One region of the uncultured Sulfitobacter sp. genome, then DNA from elsewhere that is predicted to be linked to it. Evidence: riboswitches for the same ligand, from Rfam matches in the RefSeq annotation. Region 1 holds a riboswitch; the other holds the start of a gene.
What was found. A riboswitch is a leader RNA that binds a small molecule or an ion and turns the genes downstream of it on or off. The one in region 1 is predicted to bind thiamine pyrophosphate.
Positions count from the first base shown of each region.

Region 1 (10,171 bases):
CACGTGGACGGGTTCACCCGGCTTTTCGCCGCCGAAGGGTGGGAGGGCGCTGTCGAACATATCGTCCGCGACGATTTATTATCGCGCGCCCAGACCGACGGGACCGAGGCTGTGGCGGCAGATGTGGCTGCACTGATTGCGTCGTTTACGCAGGAGGACACGGTGCTGTGCACCTGTTCGACATTGGGCACGCTGGTTGAACGCTTGGGCGGCGACAACGTGTTGCGCATCGACCGACCCGCGATGGAGGCGGCCGCGTCATACCGGTCCGTGATGCTGGCGATTTGTCTGGAAAGTACGCGTGGCCCGAGTGTCGCGTTGTTTCAGGACTGCGCCAAAGGGCGCATGCCGGATGTCGTGTTTTGCGAGGATGCGTGGCTGTATTTCGAAGCGGGTGATATGCCCGATTTCAACCGTGCGATTGCGCAGTCGGTTGGGGCGGCCATGATTGCAGCGCCCCAGACGGACTGTATTGTTTTAGCGCAAGCGTCGATGCAGGGCGCGGCCCCCTATTTGATGGATATTGGCGTGCCTGTGCTGGCAACGCCGCCATTGGCTGTGCGGCGGGCAATCAAGATCGCCCGCCGGTAGACGTTTTATCCGGCAGCGCCCAGCAATTTTGCGTTGCCACCAGAAGCGGTGGTATCCACGCACAGATGCCGTTCGGCGCGGACATGGGCCGTATCCGGCAGGCCGCGGATCAAAGGCACAATCGGGCCGTCCCGTTTGGCCAGCGCCTGTTCGATGGCGCGGGCAGTTTCTGCGTCGCCCCACCACAGGATACCGCCATAGCTGGGCCCCTCCGCAAGAGATGCGATGTCGATCTGGCCTGTCAGTTCGAGCGTGTCGCCGCCAAGCGCGGAAACCGCGCGGGCCTGTTCGGTGGCTGTGGCTGTGCCCGGCCCCATGCACAACAATGCCGGCCGCGGCATTGAGCTGAGACGGTTCGTTTCGCCCGTGGGTCCGGGCAAGGTGACCGTGTCAATCACAGCGCCGATATGATCTGGCAGCTTTGGCAGGGTTGATTGCGACCCGCCCCATGTTTCATCGACCGATTTCATGTCTGGTACATCGAAACGAAGCAGATAGTTCGGACCGCCCGCTTTGGGGCCTGTGCCAGAAAGCCCTTCGCCGCCAAAGGGTTGAGAGCCGACGATGGCACCGATCTGGTTGCGGTTCACATAGATATTCCCCGCCTCGATCCGTTCAGAGACATGCTGCACCCGGTCATCAATGCGGGTTTGCAGGCCAAAGGTCAGGCCGTAACCGGTGGCGTTGATGTCATCGATCACCTTGTTCAACTGCGTGGATTTGAAGGTTGCGATGTGCAGCACGGGGCCGAAAATCTCGCGCTTCAGGTCCGAGATGCTGTCGATGCGGATCATGGTGGGCGGAATGAATGTGCCCTCGGTCGGGGCCACCGTTTCGGCAATCACACGACCCTCGGTACGGGCCGTGTCGATGTGGTCGGCGATGGTTTTGCGGGCGGCCTCGTCGATGACGGGGCCGATATCGGTCGAAATAGCCCAGGGGTTGCCCATGACCATGACCTCAATCGCGCCTTCAATCATCTCGATCAGCTCTTTGGCGATGTCCTCTTGAACATAGAGGCAGCGCAGGGCCGAACAGCGTTGCCCGGCGGATTGGAACGCGCTTTCCACGATGGCTTGAACGGCTTGTTCGGGCAGGGCGGTGCTGTCGACAATCATGGCGTTAAGCCCGCCGGTTTCGGCGATCAGCGGGGTGCCGGGGGCGCAATTATCTGCCATGGATTGGCGGATTTTCAGCGCTGTCGCGGTCGAGCCGGTAAAGGCCACACCATTTACCCGAGGATCAGAGGTAAGCGCCGCGCCCACATCGCCGCCGCCGGGCAGCAGTTGCAAGACATCGCGCGGCACGCCAGCCTCGTGCAGCAGCGATACGGCCAGAAACGCGATCAGCGGGGTTTGTTCAGCGGGTTTCGCCAGCACGGCGTTGCCAGCGGCCAAGGCGGCGCTGACCTGCCCACAGAAAATCGCCAGCGGGAAGTTCCACGGCGAGATGCAGGTAAAGATGCCAGCGGGCGGCACGTTGGTGGCTTGCGAGGCATAATAGCGCAAGAAATCAACGGCTTCGCGCAGCTCGCCAACGCAGTCGGGCAGGCTTTTGCCAGCTTCGCGGGTCAGCAGCGCAAAGATTTCGCCATAATGCGCTTCGAGCATATCAGCAGCTTTCAGCAGCACCTCTTGGCGGGTTTGCAGCGGGGCATCCCAGATCTGCGCCTTGTCAAAGGCGGTTTTCACATCGGCCTCTGATGCATTGCGCACGGTGCCGGGGCTGCGGCCAGCGGCGGCAGGGTTTTGCAAACGCACGGCTTTCTTTGGCTTTGCCTCGGCTGCGATCAGCGGGGTGGCGGCCCAGCGATGTGCTCTCCACGGGGCGCGGGCGGATTCAATCATATCCAGCGTGGGGGTGTGGGTCAGATCGAACCCCATCGAGTTACGGCGCGTCGGCTGGAACAGGTCGGGTCCGGTCGGGATTTGCATAGCGGCGTCGGACAGGTTTTCGAACGGGTCGGCCGCGACTTCTTCGGGGGACACATCTTCGTCAACGATCTGGTTCACAAAGCTGGAGTTCGCACCGTTTTCCAGCAAGCGACGCACGAGATAGGCCAGCAAATCTTTGTGTGCCCCCACAGGGGCATAAACCCGGCAATGGGTGCCGTGTTTTTCCATGACAATGTTATGGAGCGTTTCGCCCATGCCATGCAGGCGCTGGAATTCGAATTTTTCCTTGTCTTCCGCCATGTGCAAAACGGCGGCGACCGTATGCGCGTTGTGGGTGGCGAACTGCGGATAGATCCGGTCGGTCATGTTCAACAATTTGCGCGCATTCGCGATATAGGACACGTCAGTTGCGGCTTTTTGGGTGAAGACAGGAAAACCATCGACGCCTTTGACTTGGGCGCGTTTAATCTCGGTGTCCCAATAGGCCCCTTTCACCAGACGGACCATGATTTTGCGGTCGTGGCGGATGGCCATGTCATAGAGCGCGTCAATCACCACACCGGCGCGCGGGCCATAGGCCTGAACAACAACACCAAAACCCGCCCATCCGGACAACGCAGGCTCGGACAGCACTTTTTCGATAACATCCAAGGACAGACCCAGTCGGTCGGCCTCTTCTGCGTCGACATTCAGCCCCATGCCTGCGGATTTGGCCAGCAGGGCCAGCGCACGCAGACGCGGCACCAGATCGCGCATAACGGATGCTTCCTGTGCGACCTCATAGCGGGGGTGCAGCGCGGATAGTTTGACAGAGATACCGGGGTTTTTGCGGCTGTCCTTGTGAGTGCAGGCCACCGCAATGGCCGAAATCGCGCGGCTATAGCTTAGGTGATAACGCTTGGCATCGGCTTCGGTACGGGCCGCTTCGCCCAGCATGTCATAGGAATAGGTATATCCCTTTTTCTCCATGCCTTTGGCGCGTTCCATCGCGGCATTTATGTTTTCACCCAGAACAAACTGGCGGCCCATTTCCTTCATCGCGCGGCTGACTGCTGTGCGGATCACGGGTTCGCCCAGACGTTTGATCGCGGCGCGGATGTGGCGCACGGGGCCGGGCTGTTCATCATCCAAAACGCGCCCCGTCAGCATCAGCGCCCAAGTCGATGCATTCACCAGCGGTGATGTTGAATGCCCCATGTGGCGCCCCCAGTCTGAGGGGGCGATTTTATCCTCGATCAACGCATCAATGGTATCGGCATCAGGCACGCGCAACAGCGCCTCGGCCAGACACATCAGGGCCACGCCTTCATCCGTGGACAGGCCGTATTCAGCAAGGAATACTTCCATCAGGCCGGGGGCGGTGTGGTTGCGAATGGCGCGCACAATGTCAGCAGCGTCTTTGGTGATCTCTACCCGATCCTCAGGTGATAGCTGGGTGTTGCGGATCAGTTCACGCAGAACATGTTCCTGATCGGCGTAGGTGCCTGCATCGATCTGATGACGCAAAATCGGGGAAGAATCACGTGCCATTTTAGGCTCCTATGTTTAATTGGACTAGTCTAGCGCGCAATTTGAAGTAAGAGTGACTGATTGCCGGCATTTTGATAGGCAAACCGATTTAAAATTGGGTGTTCGACGTGACAAATGATGATTTCAAGATGGACCGCTTTGACGCGGCGATTCTAACGGTTCTGGCCGAAGACGGGCGGATTAGCATCACTGACCTTGCCAAGCGGATCGGTCTGTCGAAATCCCCCACTCAGGCGCGTCTGCGCCGGCTTGAGATTGCAGGCGTTATTCTGGGCTACCGCGCGCTGCTGGATCCGATCCGGCTGGGGCTTGATCACGTTGCATTTGTCGAGGTCCGCCTGAGCGACACGCGGGAAGTCGCGCTAAAGGCGTTTAACGCCGCCGTCCTTAAGGTGCACGAGATTGAACAGGTTCACATGATCGCGGGCAGCTTTGATTATCTGCTAAAGGTGCGGACCCGCGATATGGCGGCCTATCGGAATTTTCTGGGCGAAACGATCACCACGCTGCCCTATGTGTCGAACACATCGACCTATGTGGCGATGGAAGCCGTTAAGGAAATCATGCTCGCAGATGTGACTTGACTGAAACGGCGCTACTGCGGTTCACTGTCGTATGCGCCTTTCATTCGCCCTTGTTTTGATCTGTGGCCCTGCTTTTGCTGCCTGTCCCGCCCCGCCTGATATCGCAGGCGCGCTGACGCAGCTTTTTGAAAAATCCCGATCCGCCCGTGATTTCCAACAAGGGCAATCCCTATCAAACAAGATGTGGGAGGTGTGGTTGCGCGCCCCTGATGATGCCGCCCAAGAAGTGTTGAACCGCGGGCTGCGCAAGCGCGATGCTTTCGACTTTGTTGGCGCGCTGGCTGACTTTGATCGTCTGGTGACCTATTGCCCTGCCTACGCCGAAGGCCACAACCAGCGCGCCTATATCCTTTACCTGCGCGAAGACTATGAAAACGCGCTGGTTGATCTGGATATTGCCTTGAAACTACAACCTTTGCACGTCGCGGCACAGTCGGGCAGGGCGCTGACCCTGATGAAGCTTGGCCGCATCCCCGAGGCCCGCGCGCAGCTGCTAGTAGCCGTTGAAAATAACCCGTGGCTGTCAGAAGCAGCCCTTTTGGCCAAAGGCGCACCACTTGGACCGGTCGGAGAAGACATCTGACCATTTACACCGCCAAGAACCAAGCTATTGTGCGCGGCGTTGCGGGCGTGATGGAATGGTAGACATACCAGACTTAAAATCTGTTGGGCCTTGTGCCCGTGTGGGTTCGAGTCCCACCGCCCGCACCACTGTTCCTTGGCCTACCGCCTTCGGCTACTTGAGGCCGGTTTGCTTCTTGGGTTTCTCATCCTCTACGCCCTTCCCAGAATTAACGACCCGCTTGTGCAAAAGCCTATTGCGATCTTGGAAAAGCCGAACTAGCGTCCGCCCTTGAGTGTAGTCGGCGCGTTCTAAGGTCGTCAGCTACCAGAAATATTATCCGTCGGGGGGCCTTAGGGCTGAGAGGTGTACGCACCGACCCGTCGAACCTGATCCGGGTCATACCGGCGTAGGGAACGGGTATTCTGCGAATGACATCGCAGGCTCTTTCTTGCGTCCGTACGTCCCGCCCAAACGGAGACACGTGCGCAATGATACCCAAAACCCCCATCGCCCTGACAATCGCCGGATCAGATAGTGGCGGCGGTGCTGGCGTTCAGGCTGATATCAAGGCGATGGCGGCGAACGGTTGTCATGGTGCCAGCGTTATCACCGCCATCACCGCGCAGAACACGACGACCGTCACCGCCATCCACGAGGTGCCCGCTGATTTGGTGGCGGCCCAGATCGAGGCAGTTCTGTCAGACATTGATGTGCGCGCGATCAAGCTGGGCATGCTGTTTTCGGCCTCTATCATCGACGTGGTTGCAAAGGGCATTGCGGGGTTCGACGGGCCGATTGTGGTTGATCCGGTGATGGTTGCCAAATCGGGTGACACGCTGCTGCAGCGGTCGGCCATCGACGCGATGATCGACAAGATATTACCGCTTGCGACGCTGGTGACCCCCAACCTGCCCGAAGCAGCGCAGCTGTTGGGCGAGGCACCAGCCCGCACGGCAGATGACATGGCCGCGCAAGCGATGCGGTTGCTCGGCATGGGGCCCGGCGCGGTTTTGATGAAGGGTGGCCATACCGAGGGCAACACCTGCACAGATGTTTTGGTCGACGAAAGCGGCATCTTGGCGACGCTGGCCGCAGACCGGGTGGCGACGCGTAATACCCACGGGACAGGGTGCACCTATTCCGCGGCGATTGCGGCGAACCTGTCTAAGGGGTTGGAGCTGGACGTCGCGGTGTGGGTCGCGCACCGCTATTTGCAGGGCGCAATTTCAGCGGCTGACCAGTTGCAGATCGGCAAGGGGCACGGCCCCGTGCACCATTTTTACGGCCAGTGGTGATGGGGCAGATTACGATCATAGGCGCGGGCGTTGCGGGGCTATGCGTGGCTCGCGCGCTGTTGGATCGCGGGGCCGATGTCAGGGTGGTGGATCGCAACGCGGCGCTGGGCCGGCAGGCGTGTTCGTGGTGGGCCGGCGGCATGCTTGCCCCGTTTTGCGAGGGCGAAAGCGCGGAAGAACCCGTTGTGCGTCTGGGCCAAGAAGCTGCGGATTGGTGGGCGGCTCAATCAAGCGCCGTGCACCGCTGTGGGACGCTGGTTGTGTCACCGGCCCGAGACAGGGCAGACCTGAACCGTTTTGCACGCCGCACCCAAGCGTTTCGCGAAGTTGACGCGGATGAGATATCGCTGCTGGAACCTGATTTGGCGGGCCGTTTTACAAAAGGGTTGTTCTTTGAGAGCGAGGCGCATCTGGCCCCGCGCGCGGCGTTGGCACAATTGCGCGCGGGGCTGGTTGCGGATGGTACAGCGTTTGAGGTCGCGGATGCGGATCCGGATGATTTTGCGCAGCGCGGGTTAACCATAGATTGTCGCGGGTTTCAGGCGCGCGACGGGGTCTCTGACCTGCGCGGCGTTAAGGGCGAGATGCTGATCCTGTCCTGTCCCGAGGTCACACTCAACCGTCCCATACGCATGCTGCATCCGCGTGTGCCGCTGTATGTCGTGCCGCGCGGGGATGGTGTGTTTATGGTCGGGGCAACGATGATCGAAGCGGGCCATAGCCGCCGTATCACCGCCCGATCCCTGCTTGAAATGCTGAGTGCCGCCTATGCGCTCAACCCTGCGTTTGGAGAGGCGGAGGTGGTCGAGATCGGCGTCGATAGCCGCCCGGCCTTTCCAGACAACCTCCCCCGTATCAGCCGCAGGGGAAATCTGATCTGTGCCAACGGGCTGTACCGGCACGGGTTTCTGCTGGCCCCTGCGATGGCGCGGATGGTGGCCGAGCTGATTTGTGACAATAAAATACCGGAGATATTGCATGAAACTGCTGCTTAATGGCGAAGCGGTCGAGGTCGAGGTCGAGGCCGCGACCTTGGCTGACCTGCTGGAACGAACCGGCTTTGGCGGTGCCAAGGTTGCAACGGCGGTGAACGGCAGTTTTGTCGCCGCACCGGCGCGCGCCGGTCATGTCTTGGCCCAAGACGACCGCGTTGAAGTCCTCGCTCCGATGCAGGGGGGCTAGGGGATGCGTGATTTTTACGGCACGACGCTGGCCAACGGCCTGATGCTGGGCACGGCGCAATACCCGTCGCCCGCGATTTTGGCCGATGCATTCACACGCAGCGCGGCAAGCGTGGCGACGGTATCCCTGCGCCGCGAAAGCGGGCGGGACCGCGGGGGGCAGGATTTCTGGACCTTGGTGCAGGGCCTTGGCGTTCACATTCTCCCCAACACGGCAGGGTGCCATTCGGTGAAAGAGGCTGTGACCACCGCCCATATGGCCCGCGAAGTATTCGATACCAAGTGGATCAAGCTCGAGGTGATCGGCGAGGAAGACACCCTGCAACCTGATGTGTTCGGTTTGGTCGAAGCGGCGCGCATTCTGACCGAAGACGGTTTTCAGGTGTTCCCCTACACGACCGAAGATTTGGTGGTCGCGGATAAGCTGTTGCAGGCGGGATGCGAGGTTTTGATGCCTTGGGGCGCGCCCATCGGATCGGGCTTGGGGCTGAACAATGTTTTCGGGCTACGGGCCATGCGGGCGCATTTCCCGGATGTGCCTTTGGTGATCGATGCGGGTCTTGGGCTGCCATCGCAGGCCGCGCAAGCGATGGAAATGGGGTTTGACGCGGTATTGCTGAACACCGCCGTGGCCAAGGCGGGCGATCCTGCGGCAATGGCCGAGGCTTTTGCGATGGCGGTCAGCGCCGGGCAGCTTGCCCATGCCGCTGACCCGATGGAACCGCGCGATATGGCGAGCCCATCCACGCCCGTGATTGGAAAGGCGTTCCTGGAATGATGCTGGATCGGTTTTACCCCATTTTTGACAGTGCCGATTGGCTGGAACGTCTTGTGCCGCTTGGGATCAAGCTGGTGCAACTGCGGATGAAAAACGTCAGCCCAAAAGTGCTGCGAGACCATATCCGCCGCGCCAAAGCGATCTGTGCTGAGCATGGCTGTACGCTGGTTATCAACGATCATTGGCGTACAGCGATTGACGAGGGATGCACCTATATCCATCTGGGTCAGGAAGACCTTGATGATGCGGATATGGCAGCCATTCAAAGTGCAGGCCTGCGCCTTGGGATCAGCACCCATGACAAGGCCGAGCTTGCCCGCGCGCTGGATCTGCATCCCGATTATATCGCGCTTGGCCCGATATACCCCACGATCCTGAAACAGATGAAATGGCATCAGCAAGGTGTGGAAAAGCTGACGACGTGGCGCGCTGTAATCGGGGATACGCCGTTGATTGCCATTGGCGGCATGAACACCGATCGCGCGGCGGGGGCCTTTGCCGCGGGTGCGGATGTTGTGGCGGCGGTAACGGACATCACATTGAATGACAGCCCCGAGGCTCGGGTTCGCGCATGGCTGGTGGCGACACGATGAGCAGATATATCCGCCAAGAAACCCTTGCCGAGGTTGGCACTGCCGGACAGGCGCGCCTGCGCGCGGCTAGCGTGTTGATCGTGGGGGCAGGCGGGCTGGCCGCGCCAGTGCTTCAGTATTTGGTGGGGGCGGGCGTCGGGCACCTGACGCTCGTGGACGGGGATCACGTATCGCTCAGCAATCTGCACCGTCAAGTTCTGTTTCGCGAAACCGATATCGGCGCGCTGAAGGTTGACGCCGCAGCGGCAAGCCTGCGCCGTCTGAATGCTGAGTGTGAGATACAGACCGTTCCGCAGTCACTTGACCCCGCAAATGCGCCGCAGCTGGTGGCGGGTAGCACGCTTGTGCTGGATTGCGCCGACAGTTTCGCCGTCAGCTATATTCTGTCTGATACTTGCCGCGCGGCGGGTGTCCCGATGATCAGCGCGTCGGTGTTGGGGTTTGCGGGCTATGTCGGCGGATTTTGCGGCACGGCCCCGTCGTTGCGCGCTGTGTTTCCCGACCTGCCGGACCGCGCGGCCAGCTGTGCGACGGCGGGGGTCATGGGGCCAACGGTGGGGCTGATCGGGGCGGCGCAGGCGCAAATGGCGATTGCCTGTCTGATCGGCCAATCACCGTCCCCGCTGGGGCAATTGATCAGCTTTGACATGCACAGCTTTCGCACGGGCGGCTTTCGTTTTGATACCGCACCCGAGCCTGACGACGCGCTTGGCTTTATCGCTGCTTCGGACATATCGGCGTCTGACTTTGTCGTGGAATTGCGTGATGAGGCTGAGGCCCCGACGGCTATTGTGCCCTTCGCGCAGCGCATGACTGTGGCGCAATTCACCCAGCAAAGCGCTGCCCCAAAGGCGGGGGTGCGCGCCGTCTTTGCCTGTCGATCCGGTCTGCGGGCCTGGCAGGCTGCCACACATCTGCGGTCCTATTGGGCTGGCGAAATCTCCCTTGTTGCCGCTGGCGACACAGTACACTTCGAAAGGCAAACCACATGAAACTACCCTCGTTTACCGTCGCACTATCGCTGGCGGCATCCCCCTTGATCGCTGCTGATGAAATGACCGTGCTGCTGGATTGGTTCGTGAACCCCAACCACGGCCCCATCATTATTGCGCAGGAAAAAGGTTATTTTGCCGATCAAAATCTGGACGTGACGGCCATC
Region 1 is NZ_CAXHZD010000002.1:478,610-488,780, forward strand. Features, by position in the region: gene AADJ11_RS08630 (hypothetical protein) at 1-591, shown strand, start outside; gene putA (bifunctional proline dehydrogenase/L-glutamate gamma-semialdehyde dehydrogenase PutA) at 597-4,016, opposite strand; gene AADJ11_RS08640 (Lrp/AsnC ligand binding domain-containing protein) at 4,145-4,600, shown strand; gene AADJ11_RS08645 (hypothetical protein) at 4,632-5,183, shown strand; tRNA gene AADJ11_RS08650 (tRNA-Leu) at 5,225-5,311, shown strand; TPP riboswitch at 5,497-5,595, shown strand; gene thiD (bifunctional hydroxymethylpyrimidine kinase/phosphomethylpyrimidine kinase) at 5,654-6,460, shown strand; gene thiO (glycine oxidase ThiO) at 6,460-7,455, shown strand; gene thiS (sulfur carrier protein ThiS) at 7,439-7,642, shown strand; gene AADJ11_RS08670 (thiazole synthase) at 7,646-8,419, shown strand; gene AADJ11_RS08675 (thiamine phosphate synthase) at 8,416-9,012, shown strand; gene AADJ11_RS08680 (HesA/MoeB/ThiF family protein) at 9,009-10,004, shown strand; gene AADJ11_RS08685 (ABC transporter substrate-binding protein) at 10,001-10,171, shown strand, end outside.

Region 2 (10,171 bases), on a different contig from region 1:
GCCCCAACAAATTATTCACCGTTGTGCCCGGTGCCCGGTTGATAAAGTGGATCGCGCGGTGATGGGCGCGGCCATAGGCCATATCCACCAGAATTCGGTCAGGATCTGCTGTAAATCCGCGATAGGCAAAAAACATGGCCTCGATCGCCTGCCGCAGCTGTTCATCCGTTAAAAACAACAGGTTTTCACCGGAGTGAGAAGATGTGCCGCGTCCGTCTGCCATTCTTGTCTCCTGCAACTTCACATCAGAGTTTACGTCAGCCTTGTTGACTTTCCAAGTGTCAAAGGCTAACGAATCTCAGGTTTTGCGTAACAAAATGTCCATTTCAGGCGCATCTTACGCAACATTCGTAAATTATGATGACGGATCAAGGAAGGATTCACCATGGACGGTGCATATGATGATCGCGACGGCAAGATCTGGATGGATGGCAAGATGATCGATTGGCGTGATGCCAATGTCCATATTCTGACCCATGCCATGCACTATGCCTCGTCTGTATTCGAAGGTGAGCGGTGCTATAACGGCAAGATTTTCAAAGGCCGCGAACATTCGGAACGTCTGCGCAAATCCGCCGAGTATCTGGATTTCGAAATCCCCTATACCGTCGATGAAATCGAAGCTGCCAAATACGAAATGCTGCAGGCAAATGGCTGGACAGATGCTTATGTGCGCGCAGTGGCGTGGCGTGGTGCTGGCCCTGACATGGGCGTCTCTGCCGCGCGCAACCCCGTGCGTCTGGCAATCGCCGGCTGGGAATGGGGCAACTACTATGGCGACGCCAAGATGAAGGGCGCCAAGCTCGACATCTCCAAATGGAAGCGCCCCTCGCCCGAGACGATCCCCGTGCATGCCAAGGCCGCCGGTCTTTATATGATTTGCACCACATCCAAACACGCGGCCGAGGCCAAGGGATGCTCTGACGCGTTGTTCATGGATTACCGCGGCTATGTGGCCGAAGCGACAGGCGCGAACATCTTTTTCGTCAAAGACGGCGAAGTGCATACACCGCTGGCCGACTGTTTCCTGAACGGTCTGACACGTCAGACTGTAATCGGGATGCTCAAGGAAAAGGGTCTGATCGTTCACGAGCGCCGCATCATGCCGGAAGAGCTTGAAGGTTTTGAACAGTGCTGGCTGACCGGCACCGCCGCCGAGGTTACACCCGTCGGCCAGATCGCGGATTACACCTTCGAGGTCGGTGCCCTGACCCGCGACATCTCGGAAGCCTACGAACGCCTCGTCCGGATGTAGGGTGGGTGCCAACCCACCTTAACCGAACAAAACGGCGCGGTTCATCCCCGCGCCGTTTTCCGTTCCGATAGCGGCTTAATACAATGCGACAGGGTTAATCATCGCCTGCACCGTGCCTTTGATCAGCGGCTGACCCAGAACGAACATGAATTCCTTCACTCCGTCGCGCACCAATGGGCCGGTGTTCATCGTCTCAAGAATATAGATACCGTTGTCTTTCAACAGCGTGACGTGGCCATAGAAAATCTTGTCACCCTCTTTTGCTGGGATAGCCTCAAGCCCCCATGTATCCGCACCCACAGCCATCGGGTTCATCGACGCCATGTAAACCGCACCTTCGTTGTTCAAACCCGGCTCTGACGATCCCCATGCGGCAGGGTTGCTTTCCAACATGCCGTCGGTCCATCCGGTGTGGAACATGACAATATCGCCTTCATTCACCGTAATCTCTTGGGCATCCATCGCGGCCTTAATCTCGGCCTCTCCGAAATGCTCACCAGCGGCCAACACGTCTTTGCCGAAATGTTTGGCCATATCGACAATCACCGCGCGAGCAACAAGCGGCGGCACGGCGTGGGTCCCTAGTTTGGTCAGCCCGCCAATCGCTGAAATCTCTTTCTCGTCCAGACAGTTGTAGTATTGGCCGTTTTCGCCCAAATGGCCCAAACCATCCAGCTGCGATCCGATGCCGATCCATGTCTGGATGATGTCGTCGTTATAATTCCCCTCGTACCCAAAGGCAGACAGTTTCTGCCCGCCTTGCTGGTTTGGCTGTACGATCTGCAGGTTCAGCGACCGCGGTGGAAAGGCAGGCGTATCAGGACCGATCACGATACCAAGCGGCATGGATTTACCGCGTTTGATCAGTTTTGACGCCTCCAACGTCCGCTCGGTGCTGATCAGGTTGGCCGATCCGATCTGATCATCCGCGCCCCATTTCGAAGGCACACAATCCTGCGCCAAGGCGCTGCTGGCCGCAAAGCCACAGGCGATTGTCGCAACAATAATTGATTTCAATGTCATGGTACTTCTCCTCCCAGAAAATAAATGCGGCCCCTTCTTTGAGAGGTGATTCCGCATGTCCAGAGGATCAGGCTAACATGATTTCCACCCAAGCGCGCATGACGCAACGTCGGACACCCTAACTAGGTGTGCCTTGCGGGGGGCTGCTGGCCTTGGCTTTTGACCGGTCCAGCCCCAGTTGCCGTTCCCGCCAAATGATCAGCACGCCGCCGGTCATCACCAATCCGGCACCGATCAAAATGGCAGGTGTCGGTACTTCGCTAAAGACCAGCCACCCGATGAGGGTCGCAAAAATCATCGACGCGTAATCGAACGGGGCCAGCATCGAAACAGGCCCGAACCTGAAGGAGGACGTGATCATAATTTGCGAAATCCCGCCAATCAGCCCGGCGACAACCAACAAGGCGCTTACCCCAAACCCTGGCATGACCCATACAAAAGGCGACCAATTCAGGATCAATCCCAAAGGCAGCGTAAGGAAGGAAAGCACAGTCGCCGTCAGAGAAAAGAAAAACACGATCGCTGCGGTGCTATCGGTTTGCACCAACCGGCGTACGTGAATTTGCACCATGGCCCGCATGATCGACGCGCCAAGAACCATAATCGCGCCCATCGTCGCCATCTGCGACACCGCATCGCCCCCAATCGTAAAGCGCGGATAGAGCACGATCAAAACCCCCACCAAACCAACGGCAACCGCAGACAGGCGGAACAGGCGCACCCGTTCGCCCAGAAAAATCGCGGCAAAAACAACGGTGAACAACGGCGTCGCATAGCCGATTGCCGTGACTTCGGGCAACGGCAACAAGCTCAGCCCGCCAAAGGTCAGCCCCATGGCCGTGGTGCCAAACACCCCGCGCCAGACATGCCCCATCAGATTTGACGGCTCTAACCCGTGGCGCAGATCGCCGCGCTGCCAGAGCCACAAAATAATTACCGGAAAAGCAAAGAACGACCGGAAGAACACAGCCTGCGCGGCCGGGACCGTATCGGTCGCGGTCTTGATGATGGCCGCCATGGCCGTGAATAAAAAGACCGCCCCCAGTTTGAGGGCAATGGCCCGTCCCGGGCGGTGTTCAGTCATTGTTGCTGCCATACCGGATGCTTGCGCCCCTGCGGATCAAAGTTCAAGAGCCCGCGCGCGGCCTACCGAAAAATTTGAACTTTTCGGCCAGCTTAGCCGATGATGCCCTGATTTTCGCCAACCTGCCCCCGGTGCAGCAGCATATGGTCCAGCAAGACGCAGGCCATCATCGCCTCGCCCACCGGCACCGCACGGATACCAACGCAAGGATCATGGCGGCCCTTTGTGATAATCTCGGTATCCTCGCCGGATTTCGTGATTGTCTTGCGTGTGGTCAGGATGCTTGACGTCGGTTTGACCGCGAAACGCAGCACAATATCCTGCCCTGTGCTGATCCCGCCCAAGATACCGCCCGCGTGGTTTGACGAATACACAGGGCCGTCAGGGCCCATGCTGATCTCGTCAGCGTTCAATTCGCCCGTTAGCATCGCGGCAGACATGCCTTCGCCGATTTCCACACCTTTGACGGCGTTAATGCTCATCATCGCGGCTGCCAGATCGGTATCAAGCTTGCCGTAAACCGGTGCGCCAAGGCCAGCAGGGACATTGCGCGCTGTAATTTCGATAACCGCGCCGACCGACGATCCGGACTTGCGCAAACCATCCAGATAATCAGCCCAATCCGCCGCCGCTTTGGCATCCGGCACCCAAAACGGGTTCTCTTCAATCTGGTCCCAATCAAACGCATCTCGGTCAATCTTGTGGGCACCCATCTGCACCATATAGCCGGTGATTTGCAGATTTGGAGCAATCGCCTTGATCGCCTCACGGGCCAATCCGCCTGCGGCCACACGCGACGCCGTTTCCCGCGCAGACGACCGGCCACCCCCGCGGTAATCGCGAATGCCGTATTTCTGGAAATAGGTGATGTCGGCATGGCCGGGGCGGAACTTGTCCTTGATATCACCATAGTCTTTGGACCGCTGATCGGTGTTTTCAATCATCAACTGGATTGGCGTGCCGGTTGTCACCCCTTCGAACACGCCCGATAGGATGCGCACCTCGTCGGCCTCGCGCCGCTGGGTGGTGTATTTGTTCTGGCCGGGCTTACGCTTGTCCATCCAGTGCTGGATCATCTCTTCGGTAATCGTCACGCCAGGCGGGCAGCCATCAACGGTCGCACCCAAGGCAGGGCCGTGGCTTTCACCCCAAGTGGTGACGCGGAAAAGATGGCCAAAGCTGTTGATCGACATATTGGATGCTCCTTTGCCCTCCGCATTAACGGGGGTGGCGGCATGCCTCAAGGGGTTTTGGCTTGCCAAGGGCGCACAAGCCTCCTACGTCTTTGAATACCTCGGGGGGCACTGTTGTGCTGAGATTGCGAAAGCTGACCCGTAGAACCTGAACCGGTTAACACCGGCGGAGGGAAGGTCTGGACATCACTCCAACGCTTTCTGACGCCGCATTTTGGAGGATGCCATGAAGTATCTTACACTTGCTGCCACAACTTTTCTTGCCACATCGACCTATGCCGACACGCCCGAATTGGTGGTCTATACCTACGACAGTTTCGTTGCCGAATGGGGCCCCGGCCCGGTGATCGAAAAGGCGTTCGAAGAAACCTGCGCCTGCGATCTGAAATTCGTTGGCATGGGGGATGGCCCCGCATTGCTGGCCCGTCTCAAGCTTGAGGGGACGCGATCTGACGCGGATATTGTGCTGGGGCTGGATACCAGCCTGATCGCGGCGGCCAAGAAAACCGGCCTGTTTGCACCGACTGACATCAGCGCCGACTATGACCTGCCAATCGCGTGGAACGACGAAAGCTTTATCCCGTATGATTGGGGCTATTTCGCCTTTGTTCACAACACCGATATGACACCCCCCAAGAATTTTCGTGAGCTGGGCGAAAGTGATGTCAAAATCATCATCCAAGACCCACGGTCATCCACCCCCGGCTTGGGCCTGCTGATGTGGGTCAAAGAGGCATATGGCAATGAGGCACCAGCAATATGGGACGGGTTGGCCGACAATATCGTCACCGTGACCAAAGGCTGGTCCGAAGCATACGGCCTGTTCCTTGAGGGCGAGGCCGATATGGTGCTAAGCTATACCACATCGCCCGCCTACCACATCATCGCCGAAGAAGATGGAACCAAGGTCGCGGCCCCCTTTGACGAAGGTCATTACATGCAGGTCGAAGTTGTCGGCAAACTGGCGAACAGTGATCAAAGCGATCTGGCCGACGCGTTCATGGAATTCATGGTGTCGGATGCGGCACAATCTGTGCTGCCAACAACGAACTGGATGTATCCTGCGGTTATGCCAGAAGGCGGCTTGCCTGCCGCATTTGACCAAACCATCGAACCCGGAAAGGCGCTTTTGATTCCGAACGAAGCCGTCCCTGCACTCCGAAAAGAAGCGCTGGCTGAATGGCTCTCCGCCCTTTCGCAGTAAGTACGAAAACCGGGATCAGCGCGGCCGCTTTGGTGGCCCTGCTGATCCTTGCCGCAGTTTGGGCCGTTTTAACGCGCGCAGAATACGGCAGCGGCCTGGGCCCCGCTGAATGGTCTGCAATCCATTTTACCGTCGTCCAAGCCGCGCTGTCCGCCGGTATCTCAACCGTGCTGGCCGTTCCTGTTGCCCGCGCTTTGGCCCGCAGGCAGTTCGTCGGGCGCGGCCTGTTGGTGACCTTGCTGGGTGCGCCGTTCATCCTGCCCGTTATTGTCGCGGTTCTGGGCCTGCTGACCGTCTTTGGGCGGGCGGGTTGGCTCAACATGGCGCTTGCCGGTTTGAACCTGCCCACGATATCGATTTACGGGCTGCACGGGGTTGTTCTGGCGCATGTGTTTTTCAATCTCCCGCTTGCGACGCGCCTTTTGTTGCAAGCGTGGCAAACGCTTCCTGCTGAACGGTTTCGATTGGCGGGACAGCTTGATCTAACGCCGCGCGCCGTTTTCCAAACAATCGAATTGCCTATGCTAAGGCAGATTTTACCCGGAACGGCGGCACTTATCTTTGTCATTTGCCTGACCAGCTTTGCCGTCGCACTGACCCTTGGCGGTGGCCCGCGCGCCACGACCATCGAACTGGCAATCTATCAGGCGTTCCGGTTTGATTTCGACCTAAGCCGCGCCGCCTTACTCTCCTTGGTACAGCTTGTTTTGGCTGGCAGCGCCGCATTTTTTGCGTTGTGGATCATCCCAAACGTCAGCATTGGCGGCGGCCAAGACCGTCTGCGCCGACGCTGGGACGCACGGGGCGGGGTCCAACGACTGCTAGACGGCATCGTCATCACCATCGGCGCGCTGTTTTTGCTGCTGCCCTTTGGTGCCATCATCGCGCAAGGGCTGGCCGGGTTGTTGGTAACACCGGCAATCGTCTGGCAATCGGCCGTGACCTCCATCGGCGTTGCCCTGTGCAGTGTGGCCGTATTGCTGTTGCTGGCATTGCCCATGGCGGGCTGGATCGCCACCGCGAAACGCGGCAGCGTCGAGGCCATCGGCCTGTTCGGCATCGCGGCGTCCCCCCTGATGATCGGCACCGGATGGTTTATTCTGATCCACCCGGTCGCGAATCCTGTGTTATTTGCGCTGCCCGTGACGGCCTTGGTAAACGCATTGATGGCCCTGCCCTTTGCGCTGCGCATCCTTGTGCCACCCTTGCGTGACACCGTGCAGGTTTATGGGCGTCTGTCCCAAGCGTTGTCCCTGCAATGCTGGCCGTTTTGGCGTTGGGTCGTTTTCCCGCGATTGCGCCCGCAGATCGGTTTTGCGATGGGGCTGACCGGGGCGCTTTCCATGGGGGATCTTGGTGTGATCGCCCTATTCGCAGATCAAGACCACACCACATTGCCATTGCAAATGTACCGTCTTATGGGCAGCTACCAGATGGAGGCCGCAGCCGGGGCCGCGCTTATTCTTTTGGCGCTATCGCTGGGCATTTTTTGGATTTTCGACAAGGCAGGACGCGCCCATGCTCAAGCTTGAACAGGTGCTTATCACCCAAGGCAGTTTTTCACTGCGGGCCGATATGTCGATTGAACCGCAAAAGAAATATGCGGTTATTGGCCCCTCCGGTGCTGGTAAATCAACGCTGCTGGGCGCGCTGTGCGGGTTTGCCCCCATAACCGAGGGCCGATTGATGTGGCAAGGGCGCGACATCACCAATGATGCGCCCGGTGCCAGGCCAATGACGATGCTATTTCAGGACAACAATCTGTTTCCACACCTCAGCATTTTGCAGAATGTCGGGCTTGGCCTGCGCCGCGACATGCGGCTGACCGCCAGCGACAAGGCAGATGTAGAACGCGCCCTGTCACGGGTCGGACTGGCAGAGATGGCTGATAGAAAACCCGGCTCGCTGTCCGGCGGGCAGCAAAGCCGCGCCGCGCTTGCGCGCGTCTTGGTTCAGGCGCGGCCGCTCGTCCTGCTTGATGAACCATTTGCAGCACTTGGCCCCGCGTTGCGAAACGAGATGCTGGATTTGGTGCAACAGCTGGTTACAGAGACGCACGCGTCGCTGATTATGGTCACCCACGACCCGAAAGACGTGGCACGCATAGCGGATGAGGTGATATTTGTTGCGGGCGGCATCGCCCATGCCCCGCAACCCGCCAAGGCGTTGATGGATAACCCACCGGCCGAGCTGCGCAGCTATCTGGGGTAGTCAGAAAATCACCAGATAGAATGCCAGCGCAACGCCAAGCATCGCAAGATAGCCCAACAGCACATATAGCCCGTCTCGTGTGAAAAGCCCAAAGGCGAACAGTGCCACAGTGGCCCCACCCGTTGACGATGCAAAAGGTACGAATTCCAGAAACGGCCACCCGATGGGCAGGATCGTGCACATCAGCAACGTGAGTACGCGCATTGGCCCGGTAGTCATAAACTGCAACCGCTTGCCTGAATGCCGGTCAAAGAACGACGATGGCTTGCGCAGCCACCGCACGACGCTGTGCAGATGGGATGATTTCATCTGTTTGTTCAGCAGGAATTCCGGCAACCACAGCCGCTTGCGGCCCCAAAGCGCCTGCGCTGACAGGATAAATACCAAGATCGCCATAAAGGTCGACATCCCGATCACACCGGACAGGGGCGACACCAGCAACACCGACGCCAATAAAATGAACGGCGTGATCGACCGGTCGCCGAACTCGTCCAGCACGTCGCGCAATGTGACGTTTTCTTGCTCGGCGGCACTTTGCATCCCGTCCAGCAGGTCGTTCAAACTGTTGTTGGTCGCAGTCAGCATCAGACCCTCTAGATCAGCCTTCCAAGGCAAGCATCGCATTCAACCCTTCATGATATGTCGGGTATCTTGGCGTCCAACCCAACGCCTGCTTGATCAGGTCGTTCCGAACCTTTTTGCTTTCGGCATAAAAACTGCGCGCCATCGGGGTCATTTCAGCGTCTTCAATCGCAACGGCAGGCGGGATCGGGACCCCCAGCAACTTGGCCGCATAGGCGATCACATCTTGGGGTGGGGCCGGATCATCGTCGCATAGATTATAGATCGCACCGGGGTCCGGGCTGTGCAGCGATAGCTCCAACGCTTGGGCAATGTCATCCACATGGATGCGTGAAAACACCTGACCATCCTTGATGATGCGCCGTGCCGTCCCCGCGCGCACCTTGGCAAAGGGGCCACGACCGGGACCATAAATGCCCGCCAGTCGGAAAATATGCAGCGGCAGATCAGGGATAGCCTGCCAACGCGCTTCGGCCTCCACCCGCGCCTGCCCTCGTTTGGTAGAGGGGCTGAGCGGCGTGGTTTCATCCACCCAATCCCCCCCGTGATCGCCGTAAACGCCCGTGGTCGACAGATAGCCGAGCCAGCGAAGATTTGGCGCAGCTAGGGCGATATCATCCTGCACCGCGTTCAAGACCGGATCGCCATCCGGCCCCGGCCCGGCTGACACAAGAATGTTGGGAAACCCCGCCACAAGCGCCGCCAGATCGGTGCCCGGCCAGACAACGGGTTCGACGCCAGTCGCGGCTATTTGATCCGCCTTATCGGCGCTGCGCGTGGTACCAACAATGCGCCACCCTTGCGGGACCAACCGTTCTGCCAAGGCCCGCGCGCTGTACCCGTGGCCAATCGATAAAAGTGTTTTTTCCATCACAACATCACATTTCCAGCGGCAGTTTTATCCGCTTTTCTTTACTGACCAAGGCGTTGATCTGCGCGATATGTTCGGGCAGGCATTTGGTCGTAAAATCATAATTTTTAACCACATGCTGGCGTGCTGCTAACCCTAGGTAGTTGTATTTGGTGGGGTTGGCCAAGACATCAATCACCTGATCCGCCAGCGCTTGGGGCTTCAAAAAGTCACACAGCAAACCGGTTTCGCCATGGGTGATCGCCTCGCGCACGGGTGCCACATCGGACGCGACAATCGTCGCCTCCATCGACATGGCTTCAAGCAGCGACCAAGACAGCACAAAGGGCATCGTCAGATAGATGTGGCAGCGGCTGATTTGGACGACCTTCTGGTATTCAGCATACGGCAGCTTGCCCAGGAAATGCACGCGGCTCCAATCGATGTCTTTGCCAACCTCAGCCTCCATCTCGGCGCGCAGCCCGCCGGGGTGTTTGCTTTTGCCGCCATAGGACGTGTCATTGCCGCCCAGCACCAAGACCCGCGCATTGGGGCGTTCTTTTAGGATTTTGGGCAAGGCGCGCATGAACACATGAAACCCGCGCGTCCGCTCAAGGTTGCGAGCGATATAGGTCACGATCTCGTCGTCGCGGGTTAATTCATGATCCAAGCGGCCCAGCTTTAGCGTCACCTTGGGGTTCGATTTCAGCTGGTCCGTGCGAATGCCATCATGGCAAACGTATAGCTTCTCGTGAAAGCTTTGGGGGAA
Region 2 is NZ_CAXHZD010000001.1:624,632-634,802, reverse strand. Features, by position in the region: gene AADJ11_RS03055 (MarR family transcriptional regulator) at 1-223, opposite strand, end outside; gene AADJ11_RS03050 (branched-chain amino acid aminotransferase) at 386-1,255, shown strand; gene AADJ11_RS03045 (cyclase family protein) at 1,331-2,278, opposite strand; gene AADJ11_RS03040 (DMT family transporter) at 2,397-3,374, opposite strand; gene aroC (chorismate synthase) at 3,455-4,555, opposite strand; TPP riboswitch at 4,648-4,747, shown strand; gene thiB (thiamine ABC transporter substrate binding subunit) at 4,782-5,759, shown strand; gene AADJ11_RS03025 (thiamine/thiamine pyrophosphate ABC transporter permease ThiP) at 5,735-7,291, shown strand; gene AADJ11_RS03020 (ATP-binding cassette domain-containing protein) at 7,278-7,970, shown strand; gene AADJ11_RS03015 (exopolysaccharide biosynthesis protein) at 7,971-8,555, opposite strand; gene AADJ11_RS03010 (SDR family oxidoreductase) at 8,569-9,423, opposite strand; gene AADJ11_RS03005 (glycosyltransferase family 4 protein) at 9,431-10,171, opposite strand, start outside.
Region 2: another riboswitch for thiamine pyrophosphate. It lies ahead of thiB (thiamine ABC transporter substrate binding subunit); the one in region 1 lies ahead of thiD (bifunctional hydroxymethylpyrimidine kinase/phosphomethylpyrimidine kinase).